One region of the Thalassolituus sp. UBA3500 genome, then DNA from elsewhere that is predicted to be linked to it. Evidence: predicted binding sites of a transcription regulator. Region 1 holds the regulator's gene; each other region holds the start of a gene.

Region 1 (4,648 bases):
CGACCGACAGTACCGACGAAGACTCCGGCCGGATCAAAGTCGTTATCCAGCCGCCCAAACCTGAATCTGACTCAGAACCTGACTCGACAGAATCTCCGGAAGCAGCGACAGAATGAAAACACTGAAGGCAGAACATCTGGCCAAAAGTTACGGCGGCCGTGAAGTCGTTAAAGATGTGTCTATCCGCGTAGAAAGCGGTCAGATCGTTGGTTTGCTGGGCCCCAATGGCGCAGGTAAAACAACCTGTTTTTACATGATCGTTAATCTGGTGCAGGCTGATCGTGGACGCATCATGATCGATGATGAAGACATCAGCCACCTGCCGATGCATGGCCGCGCCCGCAAGGGCATAGGCTATCTGCCACAGGAAGCCTCTATTTTCCGCAAACTCAGCGTTGCCGACAACATCATGGCAATCCTTGAGACCCGCAACGACCTGAATCGACAGCAGCGCAATGAGCAACTGGAGCAGCTGCTGAACGAGTTCCATATTCAGCACATTCGCGACAGCGCGGGTATGGCACTGTCCGGCGGTGAACGCCGCCGCGTCGAGATAGCTCGGGCACTGGCTGCCGAGCCCTCATTCATTCTGCTCGACGAGCCATTCGCCGGGGTCGACCCGATCTCAGTGTCTGACATTATGGATATCATCCGACAGCTAAAAGCCCGGGGCATCGGCGTTCTCATTACTGACCACAACGTGCGTGAAACCCTCGCAATTTGCGAGAAAGCCTTTATCGTTGGAGGCGGGCATATCATCGCCGAAGGCACCGCTGAAGATGTGCTGGCGAACGAACAGGTACGCGAAGTCTACCTCGGCGACGACTTCCGTCTTTGAAACTCAGACCGATGTCACGTACTGTAGAGTTATCTATTTACTCTGGTAAGCAAAATAGGTTCCATACACAAGGACTTTGCCTATAATGCTAAGTACATCAAACAAAAAGATGGTTCGATTTTCAGGTCGTAAATACCGAGTTATATGAAGACATCCCTTCAGATTAAGATGGGCCAGCAGCTGACGATGACGCCCCAGCTGCAACAGGCCATCCGCCTCCTCCAGTTATCCACACTGGACCTGCAACAGGAAATTCAGGAAGCGCTGGATTCTAACCCGATGCTGGAAAGCGAAGAGTTTGATGACAACAGCGACTCCGGCAACGACTCCGGCAACGAGTCCGATAACGATTCCCGCAATTCTGATTCAGACAACAACGACAGAGACAGCCGAGAAGCCTCCTCTGACAATCAGGATTACGACAACTCATACGAAGATAACTCCTACGACGACCAGAGTGGACAGGAGTCTCTCGACGAGCAATGGTCGAGCGAAAAACTGCCTGATGACCTCCCGGTAGACAGCCAGTGGGAAGATACCTATCAGGTGAGTGCTGGCGTTGCCTCCAGCTCCGGCCCCGCTGACGAAGACTTCGACTACGACTCGCGCTATGCAACCAGCGACAACCTGCAGGACCACCTGCTCTGGCAGCTCAACCTGACGCCCATGTCAGACGCTGACCGCGAAGTCGCTACCATGCTGATCGATGGCGTAGACGACGATGGGTATCTGCACACCACCGTTGAAGACGTCATTGAAGCGATGGACCCATCGCTGGAAATCGAAGAAGAAGAAGTTATGGCGGTTCTGCATCGCCTTCAGCAGTTTGATCCGGCGGGTGTTTTCTGCCGCGACCTGCGCGAATGCCTGCTTCTGCAACTGCATCAACTGCCTCAGGGCACCCCCTGGCTCACCGAAGCGCAGCTGATCATACGTGATCACATTGACCTGCTCGGTAGTCGCGACTATCAGTCACTGATGCGCCGCACAAAATTGAAGGAAGATGACCTCAAGTCAGTCATGCGACTGATCAAAGAGCTTAACCCGAAGCCGGGTGCAGGCATTGCCTCAGAAGAATCCGAGTACGTTATTCCAGACGTCATCGTCCGCCAGATCAGAGACGAGTGGCGTGTTGAGCTGAATCCAGAGATTGCGCCCAAGCTGCGGGTGAATGCCGACTACGCATCACTGATTCGCCGCTCAGACAGCAGTGCTGACAATACCTTCCTCAAAGATCACCTGCAGGAAGCACGCTGGTTTATTAAAAGTCTGCAAAGTCGCAATGACACTCTGCTCAAAGTCGCAACCAAAATTGTTGAATTCCAGATAGACTTCTTTGAAGAAGGTGATGAAGGCATGAAGCCACTTGTGCTCCATGACATCGCCGAAGCCGTAGGTATGCATGAGTCGACGATCTCTCGGGTAACCACCCAGAAATACATGCATACCCCACGTGGGATTTTTGAGCTTAAATACTTTTTCTCCAGCCACGTCAGCACCGACAGCGGCGGAGAGTGTTCATCGACGGCTATCCGGGCGATGATCAAGAAACTGATCGCGGACGAAAACACGCGTAAGCCACTCAGTGACAACAAGATAGCAACGATGCTCGGTGAAAAGGGCATCAAAGTGGCACGGCGCACGGTAGCGAAATACCGCGAGGCTATGCTGATACCACCATCGAATGAACGTAAGCAGTTGATTTAGAGTCTGTTATATCAATGTGAACAGATTCTGATTCACCTACCGCCAGCGACACAGGAGACTTGGCATGCAAATCAATATCAGTGGTCATCATGTAGAAGTAACGGAAGCGATGCAGGCGCACGTTGAAGATAAAATGTCGAAGCTTACGCGCCATAGCGACAGCATCACCACAGGTCAGATCACGTTGACCGTCGTTAAAGATCGCCAGACGGCCGAAGGGACGATACACATCACAGGTCACGACCTGCACGCGAAAGCAGAAAACGAAGACATGTACACCGCCATTGATCAGATGGTCGACAAACTGGACCGTCAGGTTCTTAAGCACAAAGAGAAGCAGGTCGCGCGCCAACACGGTCAAGGCTGAAGCATGTCTTTGAGTATTGAGGATATCCTCACACCGGAACGGTCCGTCATTGACGTGACCGTTTCCAGTAAGAAAAAACTGTTAGAACAACTTTCATCTCTGGTTGCTGAAGAAATCGGCGATGCCTCCGCAGACGATATCTACGAACGCCTGTTAGCACGCGAGCGCATGGGAAGCACAGGGATAGGAGAAGGTATTGCCATCCCGCACTGCCGGTTGTTGCAGTGCCAGAAAGCGCTGGGCGTTCTTCTGAGATTAAATACCCCGATAGACTATGATTCTATCGATGGTAATCCGGTCGACCTCGTATTTGCTTTGTTAGTCCCCGAGGAAGCAACCGACGAACACCTTCAGATACTGGCGACACTCGCCAGTAACTTTAATCAGGCGGAATATCGCGAAGCTTTGCGCAACGCGCCAGACGCCAAACGTCTTTTCCAGCGAGCGATCGCAGAGCGGTAGTAATCACGGAGTCGAATATGCGCCTGGTAGTCATCAGCGGAAGATCAGGATCGGGGAAGTCGAGTGCGCTGCACGTGCTCGAAGATCTTGGATTCTATTGCATCGACAACCTGCCCATCGGGCTACTGCCTGCCCTTGCCAGTCAGGCTGACGCCAATGACAAGCTGACCCGGGTTGCGGTCAGTATTGATGCTCGCAATCTCTCGGCCACAGAAGAGCCGATAGAGAAGCTACTGCTCGACCTGCCTAATGATCACTATCAGCTTGATGTGGTTTATCTCGACGCCTCTGAAAAAGTTCTGCTACAGCGATTCAGTGCGACACGACGCAAGCACCCGCTGACAACCCACGAGCTGTCACTGGCAGAAGCCATCGATCAGGAGAAAGACCTCCTTGATCCGCTCGCCAACATGGCGGATCTGACATTAGATACAACGCACATGTCAGTTCACGAGTTGCGCAGCATGATTCGCCTGCGGGTTGCAGACCGCCCCAACGGTGAAATGTCGATATTATTTGAATCGTTCGGATTTAAGCATGGTATCCCCACCGACGCAGACTACGTGTTCGATGTGCGCCATCTGCCCAATCCGTACTGGAGTGAAGACCTGCGCAAGCTCACAGGCCTCGACAGCGAAGTACAATTATTCCTGAACAGCTATGACGTCGTCGGTGAAATGCGAAAATCGATCAGCGATTTTCTGGGGCAATGGACTGACCGTCTGATCGAAGCTAACCGCAGCTATATGACGATCGCCATTGGTTGCACCGGCGGTCAGCACAGATCCGTTTATCTGGCTGAGCAACTCGCCACCGAATACCGAATGAAATACCCGAACGTCCAGGTGCGTCATCGTGAACTCGCACGAGCAGCGAACCTGCCTACTCCATAATCCGGACACCGTATGATCCAGAAAAACGTTCTTATAATAAATAAACTCGGCCTGCATGCCCGCGCAGCGGCCAAACTGGTATCTACTGCGTCAGCATTCTCCAGCCAGCTTAAGATTGGCCAGGACGGGCGTATGGTCGACTGCAAAAGCATTATGTCCGTCATGATGCTGGCTGCCAGCAAAGGCACTGAACTGATTCTGACGGCCGAAGGCAGCGATGAAGAAGCTGCGGTCGACGCCATCACCGACCTCATTGAGCGGCGCTTCGACGAAGAAGAATAGCCCTCCGGGAAATTTAGCGATAATCCCCGCGAAAACAGCTGATTAGGCCCAAAACTGCGAGTACTTTCGTGGTATCAATCCGGCAATCAGGCTAGAATC
Region 2 (4,648 bases), on a different contig from region 1:
ACTTTTTGGCCCTAAACGCGCGCTGGGCCAATGGATTAATGTCGCGGACTATCGTTGTCGGGTGACAGGCGTGCTTACCGATTCAGGGACGGGTTTCGGCTTTGATATGAGCAACGCGCTGATGCTGCCCGTTGATAATGCCATGCAGATTTTTAACACCGAAGGTCTGTTCCGCGTGATGATTCAGATTGAGAACATTGATGCGGTTCCGGCGATGACGACCGCCGTTGAGCAACAGATGACGCTGCGCCATGACGGCCAACTGGATATTACGATTGTTACGCCCGACAGCCTGCTCAGCGCCTTCAATAATGTACTGTTAGTCATGACCTTTGCTGTCGCCGGTATCGCTGCTATCAGCCTGTTAGTCGCTGGTGTGTTAATCATGAATATGACACTCATCGGCGTAGCTCAGCGCCGCGCTGAAATTGGCTTATTAAAAGCACTAGGGGCGTCATCAAAAGAGGTCCGCTTATTGTTTATTACCGAAGCCACCTTACTCGCCACCAGCGGCGCGGTGCTCGGTATGCTGATCGCGGAGGTGATTCTATTAGGGCTTCGAGTAAAATTTCCTGAAGTACCTTTTGCCACCCCTGTCTGGGCGAGTGCATCGGCGATTGGTATTTCTGCGGTCGCCGGTGTTCTGTTCTCATGGATACCGGCCCAGAAAGCCGCAAAATTACCGCCAGTATTGGCGCTTCAGGCTCAGGCCGGAAAATAGGAGGCGTGCCTTATGATCAGACCTGACGATTGGCTACGCCTTGCAACCTCACCCGTTACCAGCCAACCGGGTAAGAGCGTCTTAACCGCACTGGGCATTGCAATTGGTATTGCCGCAGTGACCCTTCTGACGACACTTGGCCACGGTGTACGCCAGTACGTGCTCGACAGTTTTTCGCAATTTGGCACACGCATTATTGCAATTACCCCAGGTCACAGTGAGACCGCAGGACTGGCCGGAGGATTAATAAGCTCAGTCCGGTTATTAACGCTCGACGATGCCGAAGCCTTATCAAGAATTACCGGTAGCGAATGGGTCGTATCGAATGTTCAGGGCTCAGGGCCAGTGCGCTACGGTGAACGTGTTCGCAGCACTGAAATTCTCGGTACAACCTCTGACTTTAATCAGGCCTGGGACTTCCCACTGGCAATGGGGAAGTTTTTACCGAACGCCGACGGTAATAGCCCTGCGGTCGCGGTCATTGGCGATACGTTATATCGGGAGTTATTCCGCAGTGAAAACCCTCTCGGAAAATTTATCCGGATTGGCGGCCAACGCTATCGTGTGATTGGTGTAATGCAACCGAAAGGCTCAACTCTTGGGTTTGATCTCGACGATATGGCGTATATTCCTGCCGACCGCGCCCTTACCCTGTTTAACCGCGAAGGTTTAATGGAAGTCGATGTGGTGTTCTCAGAAGGCACGACCTCTGCGCAAATGCAGGAGCGCATTAAAAGCGTGATGATGAAACGCCACGGCCAGGAAGATTTCACCCTCACCAGCCAGGACGAAATGCTCAGCAGCATGAATCGCATTCTCAGTATCCTGACCATGGGCGTTGCCGCACTGGGTGGTATTTCTTTGTTGGTTGGTGGCGTTGGTATTTTTACCATTATGACCACCAACCTGACGGAACGCACAGCCGAGATCGGTTTGCTGCGTGCGATTGGTTGCCCACGCCGTCAGCTACTCAGCCTGTTTTTAGGCGAAGCAGTCATGCTTTCATTATTCGGCGCCTTTATCGGCATCGTTATTACTGCCGTTGTAGTTGCCCTTCTGAGCGTTTTAGCACCTGCATTTCCGGTTCAGATTCAGTTTTCAACACTGGGACTGGCCATTGCAGTAGCGACGATCACTGGCCTTATTTCCGGCATTTGGCCCGCCTATAAATCATCACGGCTGAGCCCTATTGAGGCTTTACGGGGGGAGTAACTTTCCTTGCCCTAAACCCAGTCATCACGCTTTTCTTTGGTGCGACAGTGCGCCCCAAAACCGACCATACTCGCACCATCATGGTTAGCCCAGTTGTTTTTATTCATTCCGGTATATTTTTCACAAGCTGTTCAAGGCCCGCCGCAGCTGCATCGCGACAGATAACCCGCCCTTAATTACAAAGTTATAAATAGATGGCATGACACTTGCCAATCAAGCAGGAGAAACTTTATAAGAAACATAGGCTTAGCTATATGTACATTCTCCCAGCGATACTCCTGTCGCTTACTCTGATCCCCGGAATCGCTCACGCCGATACCGGAACAACCAGCATGGATATCGTCTGGATTCTGTTTTCTGCCACACTTGTCTTTTTTATGCAGGCCGGTTTTGCCTTGCTTGAAAGTGGCATGTCTCGCGCAAAAAATGCCATTAACGTGATGATGAAAAACTACATCGATGTCTGTATCGGTAGTCTATTATTCTGGGCCATTGGCTTCGGTATTATGTTTGGCAACAACCCAACGGGCTTCTTTGGCACCACGGCATTCGGCTTATCTGAAGGCAGTAACTGGGACTTTACTTTCTTGTTATTCCAGACCATGTTCGCTGCGACCGCTGTCACTATCTGCAGTGGTGCCATGGCCGAACGCACTCGCTATACCGCCTATTTATTATCTGCGGCGGCCATCGTCACCTTTATTTATCCTGTGTTTGGCAGTTGGGCCTGGGGCGGAAGTTACGGCGGTCAGGGCTGGCTTGCCGAACTGGGCTTTATTGATTTTGCTGGCTCTACCGTTGTGCACTCTTTGGGCGCATGGTGTGCACTTGCTGGGGTCATCGCCGTAGGCGCACGTACTGGTCGCTTTGATAATTCAGGCAACACGCGAAATATTCCTGGCCACAATTTATCTCTCGTAGCTTTGGGTGGCTTTATTCTTTGGTTCGGCTGGTTTGGCTTTAATGGTGGCAGCGCGTTGTCAGCTTCAGAGAATATTGGTGGCATCATTCTTAACACTCACCTTTCGGCGGCGGCCGGTGCGGGCGGTGCAATTTTACTGTCGGCCCTGTTACAACGCCCGATTCTTTTAACCACTACCGTTAACGGTAGCCTCGCAGGCCTTGTAGGCATCACCGCCGGCTGTGCCACGATGGAACCGCCATTCGCCATCGTCACAGGCGCTGTCAGTGGTGTGATTGCAACTCTGGGTCAGGACCTGATGCTTCGTTGGAAACTCGACGATGTTGTTTCAGCAATTCCCGTGCATGGTTTCGCCGGTGCCTGGGGCACGATTGCCGCGGGGCTCTTTTTCGCTGGCGACATGTTCGATACTCAGCGTGTTGCGACTCAGGCCATTGGTGTCATCACTGCCTTCCTCTGGGCCTTCCCGCTGTCGCTGCTGGTGTTCACGCTGATTCGCTTTATGATCGGCCTACGTTCTTCGAAGGAACACGAGCAGATGGGCCTCGATTGTACCGAGCACAATGAAGTCGGTTATCCAGAGTTCCAGCGAAACATCACATTCCGTCAGGAGCCATAAGCATGAGCCCTGATATTAAACGTCGCATCGTGTTTACGATTTTGTCGGACTATATTGCTGGCGAAGAACTTCGCCAGGTTATGATCCTATGGCAAGCGGAATTTTCTGAACGCTCGCGTTATGAACTGAATCAGTTCCTGGGCGCGTGCCGGGATGTTCCGGGTATTCAGCAGAATCGCCTTGAGATTCTCAGTCGTCTGGTGCGCATGGTCATGGCTGCTAACGAATCTGATCTGAAGCCTGACCCCATCAACTGGATGAATTCAGCAGACGATGCAGAAACTTCGTTTACGCCTTCTGAGCCGCTCACCAAAGAAGAATTCAGTCGGCCTCAGCAGGCAGCCTCCCGGCTTTCGCAGCCTCAAAAGACCTCAGAGACTGCACCGCAAAACAGTTTGGTCGCTGAAGTGGTTAATATGTTGTTCAGCCGCCTGCGCTCGGATCAGATTCGCACGATTAAATCGTATGTGCTCAGCGCCGCTCAGAAGAAAAAACTCCAGCCTGCGGCTGTGGCTATGTTTGAACAGCCAGACATTTCGGTTTCTGCCGTTCATACCCCACTCGAAATCATGGATGCACGTAAGCTGATTAACTTCACTTACATCGGTTGCTGCGAGGCAATTGGCCCGGTAGATGCCGACTTGTTGCTTAGTAAAGCCGTGCGCGAAGTCGGTGAAAAATATCGAGGTAATGAGCCTTACGCGAACTGCCTGAATCAACTACTGGGGCGCTGATGAGTGCGTAGGCTGAGTGAAGATTAAAAAAGCCACTGACAGAACGTCAGTGGCTTTTTTATTGAAACACACCGGGTATCGCTTTAATCAGACTCTTCAGTCGCGCGTCATCTGATAGCTATGCGCCAGAGCATGTTCTCCCGATACTTCATCAACGGTATATACACGCACCGTCAGTTGATTGCCTTCAATGTGCAGATGCATAAAACCTAATACATCGCCCTGCTGAAATTCGGCCGGGTTACGATTCACGTCATCAAGTGGGCGTTGTTTAGCACCTGCCCCCGATACGATCTGAGTCATACCCTCACAGCGTTCTAGCGGCGGAAGTATCTGCAGATCATGATCATGCCCCGAGATCATCAGATCAAAATCACCGCATAGATTGTCGCCTACGAAATCATAAAAAGCGTATCCGAAAGCAGGAACACCATCGTACC
Region 3 (4,648 bases), on a different contig from region 1:
TCCCGGTAAGTACGACGCTCTTACTGAGTGTGTAGAGTTCAGAGTTTCTGTAAACACGGAAGATTCATTGTCACATGCGATCTCAGAGGCGACGTATGTTGTCGGATTAAACAGTTACGCGATGGTGGTGGCGTTAGCCGCAGGACGAAAAGTCTACTGTGCTTTGCCACCGATTGCGCCTGCATGTGTGTTACCACACACAGGTATTATTGATCTTCGAAACGAATCATTCGGCGTATAGATGCTCGTTAGAAACGATATCGTTGCGAACCCATGGGTCTGCAGTATCCGGGTATTGCTTAGACGTAATACTGTCGTAATGAGACGGTAGATCTTCAAGAAATTTCCCAAAGTTACTCTTCCATTCAGTAATAAATTTATCCCGGCTGGCTTTATTTTCTATCGAAAGTGAGTGAGCACACCCGATATTCAGGTAATGCCATATTGAACCGCGTATGAAGTATGCGGTCAGGCCATACTTAGGGAAGACCTGTTGCAGTAGATTCAGGTTGATCGTGTGGCACACACGAAATACGTCTTCAGGTTCGGTCGATTTCAGAGAATTTAAGCACACACTGAATGAGCGGCTGATTTCTTTCAGGAAAGCACCGAGCTCGTCGATTTTCTCGCGCATCTGCTTCTGTGTGAAGGGTGTACCTTTGAGTGCCTTCAGAAATTCGGTTGAAGCGATGTCTTCACGTGTAGCGAAGAAGTCATCTACGGCATCCGGTGTAAGATATTCAGTGTTGGCGATCTTTGCGCCTTCTGAACATGCGTAGCTTTGTGTTTGCTGGTGCAGTGTGCGGTGCTTTGTCAGTTGTTCAATACTCATCCTTGAGGTGTTGTACATTGGAAAAGTGTACATAGGGTCGCCATGAACTGATTCGGTTTCGACCAATTTCTCCAGATTACGTTTAACCCCTTCTTTGATGGAGTCACTCATTTTATCGCTGAAGTAGATGCTGTTCTTCGAGTGATGCTGATTCTTCTCCGGGAAGCCGAAGTCCATGCCGTACAGGAAGACGCTTTTAAGTTGAAGGTGAGTTGCTACGGCCACGCCGGTGTTGGTGCAGGTTGGCGTCGCTCTGTGTACGATTTCTTCCTGGCTGCCGAACATATTTCCCAGCGCCGTTGAGTCTTTCAGAAAGTAGTAACCGTGTCTGAATAAGCTAAATACCTGGGGAGGCAGCTGTAGGGCGCCAACCAGCAACGTATTTTCAAAGAATTCTGGATGCTCGATTTTTGAAAGATGATCGTACGTCAACATGTGCGATTCAATTTCAACGTGTATATCGGGCATGAGTCCGGCAGCAATAATGCTGTGTACCGATGTTCCGCACGAGATCAGTAACATCTTATTGCGATGGCGCTTAATTTCTTCAACCCGCATATCAAAGGATGGTCCACCGCCGACGATAACCGCTGGTAGAGTGGTATCTATCTGGTCGTAAGACATAGGTGGCACGCCTGCGCCAATATTATGCAGAGCATTGTTAAGCTGATTTATTTCATCGTCATAGTAGCCCCACTGATTCAGGAAGAAGTGCATATCCCCCTGTATACGTTTGACTATGGGGTTATAGGGCGCACTGCTTATGTGATTATAAAAGAGAGCGCACAGCGGGAAGCTCGGGCCGTAGTTGATCAGTAGGTTCCAGAGTGCGGGAGAAGACACCTCCGGTGGAGCGACTCCGCCGTTGGCGACGAGTATGTCGATCTTATTGCCTTTCCTTTCAAACTCGCGGAATAGATCTTCCCAGTCAGTGACATAGAGGCTGGCGAAGAAGTACTCAGGATCTGGCTCGAAAATGATGACGTTAAGAATTCGGTTTTCCCGGATCATTCTTTCGATATGGATACCCAGGCCACAGCCAAAGAATACGATCATGGGATAGAAATCGGGAATGGTGTAATTCTGGGTCAGGTCTGCATCGTCCGGGATCTGATCCGTCAGAGCGTGCATACGTTTAGAGAAGAAACGATGAAAGCCAATCTCCCCCGGACTGGGTGGCAGTATGGTGGCTATTGATTGTCCGGGGCCGAAGTTGTCTTTGTATGCGTCAACTTCTCTATCTGCAAAGGCATGCGCATCACCTTGATACAAACTTTGTTTGTCGTGCCAAAGATCGACGCTACCTGTATCGCCATCAATATTCAGCGTCAGTCTACTGAAGCTTTCCTGCAACGCAGTTTGATACAGAGCAGGGTGCTTCTTCTTAAAGTACGCCAGATTTTTGTCTTTCAGCGCCATAGCACCGGCGGCTCGTGGGTGTGTCATGCCATTTCTCCTTATTGAACAGAGAAAGTAGCAGAGATCATGCCACCTGAAGGGGGGAGCAGACTTGCAGGAAGAGCACAGAAAAACATTTCGTAACAAACTTTTTTAATGCCAGATTTGGTGAGTGTCAAAAATAATTTTCTATATATATCAGTGGGTTAGCAGGGGTGTTGCGAGGGTGTCAAAAGGGTGTCGCATATGCCCCTCACTTTGTTGAAAAAAACTTCTAAAGAACTCTACGGGGGCGCCGTTAAACCCTATGACAAAGTCAGGCGGAGCCGAAAAGCGTCGAAGGTGATGCCGGTTCCAATAGAAGTAGGTACAGGAGAAACACCATGCCTCAAATTATTAATACCAACATTGCCTCGCTGAACGCTCAGCGTAACCTGGACAAATCCCAGTCGGCGAACCAGCAGGCCTTGCAGCGCCTGTCTTCTGGTCTCCGAATCAACAGCGCGAAAGACGACGCTGCTGGTCTGGCGATTTCTACCCGTTTCACTTCTCAGATCAAAGGTCTGGATGTAGCCGTACGTAACGCCGGTGACGGTATTGCTCTGGCACAGACTGCTGAAGGTGCACTGGGTTCTATTAACGAATCTCTGCAGCGTATTCGTGAGCTGGCGGTTCAGTCTGCTAACGCCACTAACTCTGACGTTGACCGTGAAGCTCTCCAGGCTGAGGTTGATCAGCTGGTTTCTGAGATTTCGCGTACTGCAGAAGAAACTGACTTCAACGGTCGTAAACTGTTGGACGGTTCTTTCTCTGCAACCTTCCAGGTTGGCGCTAACGCTGGTCAGACGGTTGATATCTCTATCGGTGAGCTGACTGCTGACAAGCTGGGTTCTTCTTCTCAGTCAGGTCTTTCAGCGCGTGGTACTGACAACGCTCTGGAAAACGGCGACCTGGTTCTTAACGGTGTTGCGATTGCCGCTTCCCGTGCAGAAGACGACACTTCTTCTGTCTCTAACAATGTCGCTTCTGCGATTTCTAAAGCAGCAGCGATTAACCGTTACAGCGACGAAACTGGCGTTACCGCTCAGGTAAATGAAAACGTTGCTGGTGGTAGTGAGATGAGCGGCACCGCGGGTTCCGGTACTTTCACTTTGAACGGCGTAGACATTTCTTTCTCTACAACGACCGATACGGCGCAATCCCGTGCAGCGATCACGCAGGCAATCAACGCGGTTGCTGAACAGACTGGTGTTCGTGCGGTTGATACTGAAAACGGTTCGACGGGTGTAAACCTGGTTGCTGAAGACGGCCGGAACATCACTCTGAGCTTCGATACCACTGAACTGACTGGCCTTGACCAGGATACCTTTGCTGCGGCAACCGGTCTGTCTGGCGGTGCGACGCTGCAGTCTGGTACCACATACAGCAACACCTACGAAGGTGGTTACACTCTGATTGCTGACGGCGACCAGAAAACCATTGAAGTATCTGGTGGTAACGGCACTGGCCGTGGCGACCTGGCAAACGCGGGTCTGACTGCGGGTACATACGACCGAGCTGAAGCAGTCTCTGTGTCTTCTAAAGTGGCTGACACTACCTCTGCCTCTACTGTGGGCGGCGGTTCGCTGGCGAACACTCTGCAGCGTGCTGACTCCGGCGGTACCTTCATTTCGCAAACCACTGGTTCTGTGACAACTACCGTAACGACTACGGCAACTGCAGCACAGATCACCGACAGTGGTGCATCTCTGACGATTGTTCAGGGTACAACTGCGGTTACTTACTCGAATGCGGGTAACCAGGACATCGCTGCATATGCAGATGCTGCTGAGACTGCGGCAACGACTGCGGGTATCGATGTTAACTTCTACGAGCAGGGCACCATGACGCTTTCGGGTCTGGATGCGGGTGACTCGTTTGACATCGGTGGCGTGACTGTAAACGTTTCTGGTACTTCTGCGATTCTCCGTGCGGAAAGCGTGGTTGATCAGCTGAACGCTGGTAACTTTGCTGCGGACCTGGGCGCAACAGGTTTCCTCAATGCTGAACTGGACGGTACTGGCGGTGATGTGACCTTCACATTCCGCAACGAAACTGCCACCCAGCTGACTGCCGATCGTACGACTGCAGGTGCAGTAACCATCGACGGTACTACGATCTCAACAGGCGCAAATGGGACCATTCTGACTGGTGAGCTGGCCTTCGCATCAACGTCTGCAACTGGTGAAGCGGTTGACGTAACTCTGACTGACGCTGGTACTGAACTGCTGGGTGCAGCGGGTACTGTGACGGATAGTTCTTCTGCTGGTGATGTACTGACAACTACCGCTGAAACGAACCTTTCTGTGAGTGTTGGCGGTGTTGATGCATCACCTGCTGCGCCTCTGCAGGCAGGCTCAACGGTTGCAGAACTGGCAA
Region 4 (4,648 bases), on a different contig from region 1:
AATCCATCACCTGCTTAGTCAAAGCAGCACAACCGCCACAGCCGGTAGTCGCCTTAGTCGCACCTTTTATGTCGCCCATGGTGCAGCAACCACCCTGCACTGCCGAAGCAATATCCCCCTTCGACACGTCATAACATGAACAGATCTGAGCCGTGTCGGGTAATGCAGTTACCCCCAGGCCTGCAGGCGCTTCGTCACCCAGTGCTGGCAGAATAAGTGCAGCTGGATTACCCGGGATATCCATATCGTTAAGCATGAGTTGCAGCAAAGTACCGTAGGATTCAGTTTCACCCACCAGCACGGCGCCAAGCAGTTTTTTACCGTCGGCAGAAACAATAAGTCGCTTGTAGACTTCTTCGATGTCGTCACTGAATACAAACGACTGAGAACCCGCCGTATGGCCATGCGCATCACCTATCGATGCGACATCCACGCCCAGCAGCTTAAGCTTGGTGCTCATATCAGCACCCTTAAAAGCAAGTTCCGGGGTTTTCAGATTTACCAGGGTGTCTGTGATGTGAGCCGCTGTGACTTTTGCCATCTGGTAGCCCGGTGCGACCAGACCGAAAATTTTACTGTCCCAGAGCGCACATTCGCCAATTGCATAGATGTCTTCTTCTGAGGTCTGACAATAATCGTTAATGACAATACCGCCGCGTTCGCCGACGTCGATGCCGAACTGTCGCGCAAGTTCATCCTGAGGGCGAATACCTGCAGAGAACAGAATCATATCTGTTTCAAGGTGTGAGCCGTCGGCAAAGTTCATGCGATAGCGGCATTCTTCGCCAGCGACAATTTCTTTGGTGTTTTTTTCAGTGTGTACTGACACACCCAGAGATTCGATTTTATGTCGCAGCAGATTACCGCCGCCTTCATCGAGCTGCACGGCCATTAAGCGCGGAGCGAATTCAACAACGTGGGTATCAAGGCCGGCTTCTTTAAGTGCATTTGCTGCCTCGAGGCCAAGCAGACCGCCACCAACAACAACACCCGTTTTGGATACTTCAGCGGACGCAGAAATTGCTTCAAGATCTTCAATCGTACGATAAACAAGGCAGTGATCCTGATCCTTACCCGGAATCGGTGGAACAAATGGATAGGAACCCGTTGCCAGCACCAGTTTGTCGTATCCTTCTATACGCCCGGTTGAGGTCGTAATGGTTTTGTTGTCGGCGTCAATTTCGACAACTTTCTCATTCTTTAAATAGGTAATACCGGAATCGTCGTATTCAGATTCTGTGGTGAGTGCCAGGTCAGCGGCGGTCGCCCCTGAAAAGTATTTGCTCAGCTGTACGCGGTCGTACGCAAGGCGAGGTTCTTCGGAAAAGGTGATTAATTCGAATTCTGAGGCTTTCTCAGATTCGGCCATAGTGGCGAGGAAGTTGTGGCCAACCATACCGTTACCAACAACTATGATGCGCTTCTTACTCATGGCGATGACTCTCTCTTATTCAGACATTCTTCTTGTCTCCTTAAATAAGTGCATCGTTGCTCTACTTACCCGCTACGCCGTTGCAGCAAACAGTATCGAATAGGCTTTAGCAATATGAGTGCCAAAGCGGTATCCAGAACCGCCAGATGCAATGGCAGGCCGTCGCGTCTGGTTTTCAGCCTGCCTGTCGGTGGGCTGGGAGTATCAGAACCACAGAGAAAAAGTGATCAGACTCCACTTTTCGCACCAGAAGAGTGCTCATTACAGTCTTATTGCACCCCAAAAAGGCAAATAAGATACAAGGTCACCAGTGACTTACCGAATCAACTTCTGAAAACGGGCCGGCCGATTCTGCTCACATATCACCAGGCTCAGTTGCCACGGGCGTTGAGGCGGGTCTGAGTATGAATAAATGACTAGCATCTCAGAGTTGGCACTCTTTTTGTTTAGTCATTACTAAGACCTTGTGCATTGGCAGGGAGCCAGATTCAGCGGTCCAGACACCAACGTTGGTGTCGTCGTTTTGTGTTGTGTTTATGAGCATTGGCGCTCGCGGGTAACTCCGCGGGCGTTTTTTTTTGCTCACGAAAAGGCTTGAGAGTAGCAAGCCAACTATGTGGATAGCCCTATGAGTCATAAAAAGCTACAGGTTCAGACAACATGTCCATACTGCGGAGTAGGATGTGGTGTGGATATTTCTGTCGACGAGAAGGATATTGCGCCTGTCGCTGGAATGAAGTCGCACCCAGCAAATTTCGGGCGTCTGTGCGTTAAGGGATCTGCGCTGCACGATACTCTGGATCAAACCGACCGTTTGCTACACCCGACAATGAATGGCCAGGCAGCTGATTGGGATACCGCACTGAACCTGGTCGCCGATAAGATCCGCCAGGTAGTCTCTACCCATGGTCCGGAAGCGGTTGCGTTCTACGGGTCAGGCCAGCTTCTCACAGAAGATTATTACGTCGCCAACAAGTTGATGAAGGGCTTTATAGGCAGTGCGAATATGGATACCAATTCGCGTCTGTGTATGGCGTCGGCCGTAGCCTCTTATAAACGCTCTATCGGCAGTGATACCGTTCCGGGGTGTTACGAAGATCTCGAGCAGGCAGACCTTCTGGTCATCACTGGCAGTAATGCTGCCTGGGCTCATCCGATCCTGTTCCAGCGGATGGCTGCGGCGAAGAAAGCCCGCCCGGGTATGAAGGTTGTTGTGGTCGATCCACGAAAAACAGCGACCTGCGATATTGCAGACTTACACCTTCCGATAAAGCCAGGCAGTGACACCACTCTATTTAATGCTCTGCTGACCTACCTTCACCAGCAAAATGCTTTGGACACACACTTTATTGAACAGTGTTCAGAAAACATTGGCGAGGCACTTGTGGCGGCATCGAAGGCGGCGCAGGACTTTAGCGACCTCGCGGCTATTACCGACGTAAATCAGCAGGACCTCGAAACCTTCTTCGCCTGGTTCCGCGACACACCAAAGACAGTGACCTTTTACTCTCAGGGCGTTAATCAGAGTATTGATGGCACTGACAAAGCAAACAGTATTATCAACCTGCATCTTGCAACCGGTCGGATAGGCAAGCCTGGTGCCTGTCCGTTTTCAATTACGGGGCAACCCAATGCGATGGGCGGGCGAGAAGTTGGTGGGCTGGCAAATCAGCTGGCCGCCCATATGGATTTCTCGCCGGCCGACCGGGATCGTGTGCGGCGCTTCTGGCAATCACCACACATTGCAGAAAAACCGGGACTGAAGGCAGTCGATCTGTTCAACGAAGTAAAAAATGGAAAGATTAAATTCCTCTGGATTATGTCCACGACCCCACTGGTCAGCATGCCAGATGCTGACGATGTTAAAGAAGCCATGAAGCACTGCGAACTTGTCGTGGTATCTGATTGCATGGCTAATACTGATACCACCGCCGCTGCTCATGTGCTCTTGCCCGCAGCGAGCTGGGGAGAGAAAAACGGTACTGTCACAAATTCCGAGCGCCGTATATCTCGTCAACGAGGCTTCTTGCCCCCTCCGGGTGAAGCGCGCCCGGATTGGTGGATAATTACTCAAGTCGCCCGCCGCCTGGGATACGAAGAAGCATTCCCTTATGAACATCCGGCTGAAATTTTTGACGAACACGCACGCCTGTCAGCGTTTGAAAATAATGGCACACGCGACTTTGACCTCAGTGGCCTGACCAACATGAGCCGTGAACAATACGATGCACTGGCTCCTGTGCAATGGCCGGTCAACGACGCCTTCCCTGCCGGTCGTCCGCGTTTTTATGACGATGGATATTTCTATACCAGATCGGGCAAAGCGAAATTCATTCCTGTCGTTGCGAAATCACCAACGTCATCGGCGACCGGACTGACTATGAATACAGGTCGGGTAAGGGATCACTGGCATACAATGACCAGAACCGCAAAAGCGCCTGTACTTGCCCGACACATCGCAGAACCTTACGCGGATTTTCATCCTGAAGATGCGATGCGCTTAGGAGTAAGAGATAAAAAACTGGTCAGATTATGGAGCGAGCGTGGCGAGATTATCGTACGCGCTCAGGTTCGCAGCGATCTCGCTCAGCGCAAGGGAGAGATTTTTGTACCCATGCACTGGACAAATCGCTATGCCAGTAAGGCCCGGATGGGAGCACTGATCAACAAAGATAATGACCCGGTATCCGGACAACCCGCTCTGAAAATGACGGATGTTAACGCAGCGGTATTTTCAACCGAGTGGGAAGGATTTCTCCTGACCAGCAAAGACCTTGGTCACCTCGATACAGACTACTGGGTCTATAACGTCACTGACACGGGTCACATGTATGAAATCAGTGGGCAGAACGATCCGGTCGAATTTATCCGTTCGGTCAGGAACCAATTTGAATCCGATCATTGGGTCATGTTCAGCGACCCGACCAACCTGCACTATCGCCTGTGCCTGATTGAAAGAGACCAACTCAAGGCGGTTTTATTTATTCACAAAGACTACGACTTCAGTGGCCGACAGTGGCTAATCGATATTTTTGGACAGGAAGAGCTTTCCATCCACGACCGCCGGGCCATTCTGGCCGGACGCCCGCTTGGCAAAGTAGAAGATAAAGGCGCCATCGTGTGCTCTTGTTTCCAGGTGGGTGAAAACACCATTCAAAAAGCGATAGCGGGCGGCTGCACCGGTGCTGATGAGTTAGGTGCCGAACTGAAATGCGG

Evidence for each region. The regulator sigma-54, encoded in region 1, starts transcription at its own class of promoters, with help from an activator protein. The targets are predictions, from matches to a motif close to TGGCACNNNNNTTGCTNT.
Region 2: a site for sigma-54 is predicted at 2,129-2,146, ahead of B2R29_RS09390 (ammonium transporter). Genes of this name have one in related genera too.
Region 3: a site for sigma-54 is predicted at 2,306-2,323, ahead of B2R29_RS03370 (motility associated factor glycosyltransferase family protein). Genes of this name have one in related genera too.
Region 4: a site for sigma-54 is predicted at 1,864-1,881, ahead of B2R29_RS10355 (nitrate reductase). Genes of this name have one in related genera too.

Annotation. Positions count from the first base shown of each region.
Region 1 is NZ_DFQB01000059.1:19,563-24,210, reverse strand. It holds gene lptA (lipopolysaccharide transport periplasmic protein LptA) at 1-116, shown strand, start outside; gene lptB (LPS export ABC transporter ATP-binding protein) at 113-838, shown strand; gene B2R29_RS14530 (RNA polymerase factor sigma-54) at 983-2,545, shown strand; gene hpf (ribosome hibernation-promoting factor, HPF/YfiA family) at 2,610-2,912, shown strand; gene ptsN (PTS IIA-like nitrogen regulatory protein PtsN) at 2,916-3,374, shown strand; gene rapZ (RNase adapter RapZ) at 3,392-4,267, shown strand; gene B2R29_RS14510 (HPr family phosphocarrier protein) at 4,280-4,549, shown strand.
Region 2 is NZ_DFQB01000036.1:5,452-10,099, forward strand. It holds gene B2R29_RS09380 (ABC transporter permease) at 1-721, shown strand, start outside; gene B2R29_RS09385 (ABC transporter permease) at 734-1,933, shown strand; gene B2R29_RS09390 (ammonium transporter) at 2,188-3,474, shown strand; gene B2R29_RS09395 (hypothetical protein) at 3,477-4,208, shown strand; gene B2R29_RS09400 (metallophosphoesterase) at 4,305-4,648, opposite strand, start outside.
Region 3 is NZ_DFQB01000013.1:1,757-6,404, forward strand. It holds gene B2R29_RS03365 (hypothetical protein) at 1-241, shown strand, start outside; gene B2R29_RS03370 (motility associated factor glycosyltransferase family protein) at 227-2,278, opposite strand; gene B2R29_RS03375 (flagellin) at 2,614-4,648, shown strand, end outside.
Region 4 is NZ_DFQB01000042.1:21,773-26,420, forward strand. It holds gene nirB (nitrite reductase large subunit NirB) at 1-1,432, opposite strand, end outside; gene B2R29_RS10355 (nitrate reductase) at 2,061-4,648, shown strand, end outside.